DNA from 3 places in the Streptomyces sp. NPDC058751 genome. Region 1 is predicted to be linked to each of the others. Evidence: riboswitches for the same ligand, from Rfam matches in the RefSeq annotation. Region 1 holds a riboswitch; each other region holds the start of a gene.

Region 1 (2,193 bases):
TGCGTCACGGGGGTCCTCCCATTCGGCCGCCGGCGTCACCGGGCTGGACTCGGCGCCGCTCGTCGGCAGTTGTACCGGCTCGCGCTCTCGACGATACGACATGGGTACCTGGGGCAATGAGTTGTCCACAGGAGCGGGCCCCGGGGCGGAACGTCCTGGAAGCGGCGCTTCACGGACAACTTGCCTCGAACGTGTGTTCTAGTCGGGTGGAGGGTGCGGCGTACTTCCGGCCGCGCGGGCCGTCGGTGGGGATCGGGGCGAAAGGGGCATTCGTGAGCGCCGTTCCGCGTGTCATTTCGTGTGGGGGTCCGAATGTGTCGGTTATCCGAAGACTTCATGTCTGGGTGTTCTGTCCGAATAAGCACCTTCATTACAACTGGCCCTGGAATAAGGCGCCCTGGGGTGAGTCGCGTGAGGAGCGTCATATTCGTGACGATGCGTTGCCGTCCTCGTTTCTCAACTCGCGTGAAATGCAGGGATGTTGAGACGTCGGGGAGATCGTCGGTCCACGGAGGGTGACGGCGATCTCCGCATGGATCAAGAAAGACGAGCACGCAGAAACCGCCCATAGTTGTCGACGCGCTCTCATGTCGCCTACGTTCTGCCTCAATCCGGACGGACGCCCAATCCTGCCGCCGCCCGGAATCCGCACACTCACCCGTACACGGCAGGAGCGGGGGACCCACAGGTTCCGTGCCTGGTCCGGTCTCCGGAACAGGCTAGGGGTACAGCCGCGCAGCAGCGCGGCCGGGCATCTCCAGCCCGCACCCGACAGCTCACCCCGCAGGCGCCGGAGAGGAATTCGTCATGCCCGCGAAGGGTAAGCACCGCCGTCCCAAGTCCCCGCGTCTCACCCGCTCGATCGCCGTGGCCGGAACCGGTGGCGCCGCACTCGCGCTGCCTCTGATGGGAGCCACGGGTGCCCACGCCGCGACCCCGGTCACCGGTGTCGCGCAGCATGTCGAGAAGGCCGCGACCACCGTCCCCGCGGGCAAGACCGCCGCCTCCGCCGGTAAGGCCACCGTCACGACGAAGACGTACGCGGTGAGGTCCGGCGACTACCTCTCGAAGATCGCCGACGAGCAGAACGTCAGCGGCGGCTGGAAGAAGATCTACGCCGACAACCGCTCCGCCATCGGTGGCGACCCGTCACTGATCCACCCCGGTCTGAAGCTGTCGCTCGACGGGAAGGCGGCCTCCGCCGCCCACTCGGCTCCCAGCTCGGCTCCCAGCTCGGCCCCCCACGCGGCTCCCCGGACAACCACCTCGGCGAAGTCCGACAAGGCGACCCCGGCAGCCGAGACGGCCGCCCCCGCCGCTTCCGCCGGCAGCTCTTCCGCCAACACCTCTTCCGGCTACACCATGCCGGTCGACAGCAGTTCCGTCGGCACCGCTTACAGGGTGGCGGGCGGCATGTGGTCCAGCGGCTACCACACGGGCGTGGACTTCGTGATCCCGACCGGCACCACGATCAAGTCCATAGCCGCGGGCACCGTCGTCTCCGCGGGCTGGGGCGGCGCCTACGGCAACCAGGTCGTCGTCCAGCACGCCGACGGCAAGTACTCCCAGTACGCCCACATGTCGTCGCTGTCCGTCTCGGCGGGCCAGACCGTGACCGCGGGGCAGCAGCTCGGTCTCTCCGGCGCGACCGGCAACGTGACCGGACCGCACCTGCACTTCGAGATCCGCACCGCGCCGGGCTACGGCTCCGACGTCGACCCGGTCGCGTACCTGCGCTCGCACGGTGTCGCCGTGGGCTGACCCCACCCAGCCTCCTGCTCCTGACGGCAGGAAGATCTCCGTAGGCCGGACCCCCGATCCCCCGGGTCCGGCCTTCGGTGTCCCCCGGAACCGGATCAGGGCGGTCGCTGCCTCAACATCCGTGGCGCGAACCGTATTCCGGAGTTGACCAATGCTTGGCGAGTGGCTTATCTCACCGCCCGTCAACCCTTCCCTACGGTCGCGTAGCTCACATCGAAAGGTGAATCATGCTCGATGTGGCAGACGATTCGAAGAACGACAACAGACCGGTGATCGGGTCGTACGTGTCGGTGGGGGACAGCTTCACCGAGGGCGTCGGCGACCCCGGGCCCGACGGGGCGTTCGTGGGCTGGGCCGACCGGTTCGCGGTACTCCTCGCGGACCGCAGGCCGGAAGGCGATTTCGAGTACACCAATCTCGCCGTGCGCGGCA
Region 2 (2,193 bases), on a different contig from region 1:
ACGTACCGGTCTGACCGACCGACGGGAACGTACCGGTCTGAGCGGCGGACGGGAGCCCCACACCCTGCGGGACCGAGGGGAACGTACCGGTCTGACCGACCGACGGGAACGTACCGGTCTGCGGGGCCGACGGGAGGCGGGGCTGCTCCGTCGGCCGGTACTCGATCGCCGGCGCCTGCGCGACGGGCATGTTCTGCCGTGACACGTGCCGCGACATCAACTCCTGGGCGGCGGCGAGCTTGCGCCGGGCATTCTGCTTCTTGACCTGCGGGGAGGGCTTCTGCGGCGCGGCGGCCTGAGCGGGCACCGCGGGAAGCGCCGCACGGAACCCCGTTCCGGGTCCCGGTACCGCGGGGGACCCGGCCGCCGGACCCGCGGTCAGTTCCAGCGCGGGGCGCCCGGCCGGTTCCGAAGCCGGACCGGCGGTCAGCTCCAGCATCGGAGCGGCCGTCAACTCGGCGGCGGGCCGCATGATCTGTTCCAGCTCGTACACCGTCGGAAGGTCGGACGAGGACCCCTTGGACCCCTTCCCGCCTCCCTTGGGACGGGCACCGCCACCGCCACCGCCACGCCCCGGCTGCCTGTCGGCCGGGAGCGTGGCCGGCGCCACGGGTCCGACCCGGGAGCGCGCCCCGTCGAACCACTGCTGCATCAGGTTGTCCCGGTCCGCGTCGGAGACCCCGCTCCCTTGACCGGCGCCCCCTCGGCCCGGCCTGCGGGCGGAGTTCGACGAGGCGCGGGTCCCGTTGAACTTGCCGGTGGCGAACTCCGCCTGGTCGTAGAGGGACGAGAGCCGTCGGGCGACTTCTTCGCTGCTGGGCGGGGTGCTTTCCGGCGCCATGGAGTGGTGCTCCTTCCGTCGTCCGCCTACCGGGTTAGCTGTCGGGTTCGGGCGGACGATTCCGGAAGGTATGCCCTACGACCCCTGCCCCGAAAGGCAGTTGGCCGATTCACCCCAAGTTCGGTGGGTCCCCGGCTCCCGCTGCCACGAGGACAGGCAGGACTCGGCGGAGGCCGCGCCGCCCGGCGAGCTCCGCCGGAGGGAATCGGGCGGCCAGGTGGCCAACTTAGCCATGTTGTGCACCCGATGTGAAGATCCACGCCCCAGATGTCCGATACGTTTTCGTGACCTTCATCGCATCGCACCGCAGTGCGACGGAGAGGACACGGGCCGTGCTCGAAACGGCCGCTGAGCACGGCCGTTGAGGCGACCGGACCCGCTTCCCGACCCGGCCCCGGCCCCGATTCCCGCCCGTCCGGCCCGCCCCGTTGCGTACCGGTTCCTTCCCGGACGGACGGGCACACCCCGCCCCGGCCCGCCGGTCGCGCACCCGGCCGCCTCGGACGTGTCGAAAGTGTGCAGAGAACCGACTTTCCCCGGCACCTCGTTCGACATCGACGGCGCCTGCCGGTCACACCTTGACCGGTTCTGGCCGAACCGGCCGGATCACCGCTGTCGCCGCGTGCCGCCCGTACCGTCGTGGCACGTCAGACCACGAGAGCGAGCCGAGGACCCCACGTGCACGATGCGCCGATCTATGCCCAACTGATCTCCGAACGCGGCGACATACCGAGGCTCGTACGAAGCGAGGCCCGGCGGCTGCAACGCGACTTCGAGTGGATCCTGAGCTGGGATCCGTCGACCGGCGCCCCGCTCCCCTCGTCCGCCGCACGGCCGGCGTCCGGCGCCCGCCGCCCCCTGTCCGCGGCCCCCGACCCGGACGACCGGCTCGACGCACCCACCCCCCTGCCGTCCGGCCGCCAGGACCTGTCCGTCCCTTCCCGCCTGCCGGACGGGTCCTAGGGCCTGTCGTCAAATTCCCGTCTGTCCCGCGACGCCATGCACGCTCCCCCGAGCTCTTCGAGCAGGGGGGACCCCCACTCGCCGCACCAGGCGCTAGAGAACGTCCGGTTCGCCGCCCGGCCGGCCGGCGGGGAGCGGGTCGAGCCCGTCGCCGATCCGGGTCACCAGATCCGCGACCGTGGCGCCGGTGACCCGGTGCCAGGTCCGCGCGCGGCGGAGCATCGCGTGGTCACCGCCCTCGACCCGCACGGCGCTCGCGGAGGCACCCGCCTCCAGGGCCCGGCGGACGAGGGCGAACGACTCCGCGGGGTCGGTGATCCGGTCCCGGTCGCCGTGCAGCACGATCACGCGTTTGTCCCGGAGGTGGGCCACCGGCTCGCCCTCCGGGC
Region 3 (2,193 bases), on a different contig from region 1:
GCCCCGGGCGCGCGGAGGGGACCCGGAAGACGTACACGATCGACGCGCGGGACTTCGTCACGAGCGGCGCACTCGCCCGCGGGAGCGGCGGCGGGGCTACCCGCGGGGTCGCCGGCGAGGGCTGCGACGAAGCCGTTCTCCGCCAAGCCCGAAAGAAGAGCCTTCCTCCCAAAGGTCACTGACCGAACGTCACACCGAAACCCGTTACCGCGAGGCGCACTTCGCCGCACGGCCGCCGCCCGGGTCCGGCCCGCTTCCGGCTGGCGGGCTCCGCCCCCACAGGCCCGTGCCCCCATGTGTCCCGCACCACAATTCCCGCTCCACCGGGGGCTGCTCGGCATCTTTCGAGGAGCCCGACACGTCCGCCGACACGGCCGCAATGCCCGAATTACCCCTCATGCGACCTTGATGCTCTTTGGTCTCGTGAATTGGGTCACCGGGCGACCGGGGCGCCACCGCGCGGCTCCCTCGACCCACCCCTTCCACGGAAGGCGAGTTGAGGATTCAATTCCGACACAATCGGACTTTTTGCCCGTGCATCAACTAGGCCAAAGCGATCTTCGCGGTCAAATCTCGTCTTGTTTCGGACATGTGCTCTCACATACGTTCTGGTCGACCCCGGGCGGACCGCCGAATCCTGCCGCCGCCCGGCAACCCATCGACCCACGCACGGCAGGAGCGGGGGAACCACAGGTAAGCCGCCGATCCGGACACACCGGACCGGCTCGGGGTGAAGCCGTGCCCACAAGCGCGGCCGGGCATCTCCCGCCCGAACCCGACAGCTCACCTCGCAGGCGCCGGAGAGGAAATTCGCCATGCCCGTACGAGGCAAGCACCGCCGCACGAAGACCAACGTCATCACCCGGGGCATGATCGTCGCCGGAACGGGCGGTATCGCCCTCGCCCTCCCGCTCGTGAGCGCGACCGGCGCCAACGCCGCCACCCCGGCGCAGGCCCCCCAGGCGGCGAAGGCCGCCCCCACCGCGGTGGTCCCCAACGTGCAGCTCGTCACCTACAAGGTGGTCAAGGGCGACACCCTCTCCAAGGTCGCGCAGAAGTACCCCAAGAGCGGCGGCTGGAAGAAGCTGTACGCGGCGAACCGCGCCGTCATCGGCGACAACCCCTCCGTGCTCCGTCCGGGCCTGAAGCTGACCGTGGGCACGAAGACGCTGAAGTCGACGACCGTCAGCACCACGGCGAAAGCGACCCCCGCCGTCGCCAAGTCCAAGGCGACCACCGCCACCCAGGCCTCCGCCAAGTCGTACGCCGACAACCTCGACGGCTGGATCAAGGAATCCCTGGACGTCATGGCCAAGGCCGGCATCCCGGGCAGCTACAACGGCATCCACCGCAACGTGATGCGCGAGTCCTCCGGCAACCCCAACGCCATCAACAACTGGGACTCCAACGCCGCCGCGGGCATCCCCTCCAAGGGCCTGCTCCAGGTGATCGACCCCACCTTCCGGGCCTACCACGTCCCCGGCACGTCGACGAACATCTACGACCCGGTCGCGAACATCACCGCGGCCTGCAACTACGCGGCCGACAAGTACGGCTCCATCGACAACGTCAACGGCGCCTACTGACCGCACCGCCGCACCCCGTCTTCACCGCACCCGCCGACGACGCCTTCCAGGCCCGTCGGCGGGTGTGTCGGTGGTGCATACGGGTGTGGCGGTGATGCGGTACGGACGCGGCGGCGGGTACGGCAGCGTCGCTAGAAGCCGAAGAGGCGCTCCAGGACGACCGCGATCCCGTCGTCCTCATTCGACAGGGTGACCTCGTCGGCCACCGCCTTCAGTTCCGGATGGGCGTTGGCCATCGCCACACCCCGGGCCGCCCAGTCGAACATCGGGATGTCGTTGGGCATGTCCCCGAAAGCGATCGTCGCGCACGGGGTGAGCCCGAGATGCGCCGCGGCGAGAGCGAGCCCCGTCGCCTTGGTCACCCCGCATGGCTGGAGTTCGACTGTGCCGGGCCCGGACATGGTGACCGTCGCCAGCGAACCGACCACCCCCCGCGCCGCCGACGCCAACTCGTCGTCCGACAACGACGGGTGACGGAGCAACACCTTGCTGATCGGCTCCGCCCAGAGGTCGTCCCGGCGCGGCACCCGCACCGCCGGCAGAGTCGGATGCGGCATGACGTACCCCGGCTCGATGAGCGTCAGCCCGTCCACACCGTCCTGGTCGA

Evidence for each region. Region 1 has a riboswitch for cyclic di-AMP ahead of ACFW6B_RS39965 (peptidoglycan DD-metalloendopeptidase family protein). Riboswitches for the same ligand answer to the same signal wherever they lie in the genome.
Region 2: another riboswitch for cyclic di-AMP. It lies ahead of ACFW6B_RS24300 (C40 family peptidase); the one in region 1 lies ahead of ACFW6B_RS39965 (peptidoglycan DD-metalloendopeptidase family protein).
Region 3: another riboswitch for cyclic di-AMP. It lies ahead of ACFW6B_RS07435 (transglycosylase SLT domain-containing protein); the one in region 1 lies ahead of ACFW6B_RS39965 (peptidoglycan DD-metalloendopeptidase family protein).

What each region holds. Positions count from the first base shown of each region.
Region 1 is NZ_JBHYPZ010000076.1:5,667-7,859, reverse strand. It holds gene ACFW6B_RS39970 (tyrosine-protein phosphatase) at 1-8, opposite strand, end outside; cyclic di-AMP (ydaO/yuaA leader) riboswitch at 646-803, shown strand; gene ACFW6B_RS39965 (peptidoglycan DD-metalloendopeptidase family protein) at 808-1,761, shown strand; gene ACFW6B_RS39960 (SGNH/GDSL hydrolase family protein) at 2,031-2,193, shown strand, end outside.
Region 2 is NZ_JBHYPZ010000027.1:23,068-25,260, reverse strand. It holds gene ACFW6B_RS24300 (C40 family peptidase) at 1-841, opposite strand, end outside; cyclic di-AMP (ydaO/yuaA leader) riboswitch at 849-1,020, opposite strand; gene ACFW6B_RS24295 (hypothetical protein) at 1,520-1,804, shown strand; gene ACFW6B_RS24290 (alpha/beta fold hydrolase) at 1,898-2,193, opposite strand, start outside.
Region 3 is NZ_JBHYPZ010000005.1:160,288-162,480, forward strand. It holds cyclic di-AMP (ydaO/yuaA leader) riboswitch at 651-812, shown strand; gene ACFW6B_RS07435 (transglycosylase SLT domain-containing protein) at 816-1,586, shown strand; gene ACFW6B_RS07440 (HAD family hydrolase) at 1,718-2,193, opposite strand, start outside.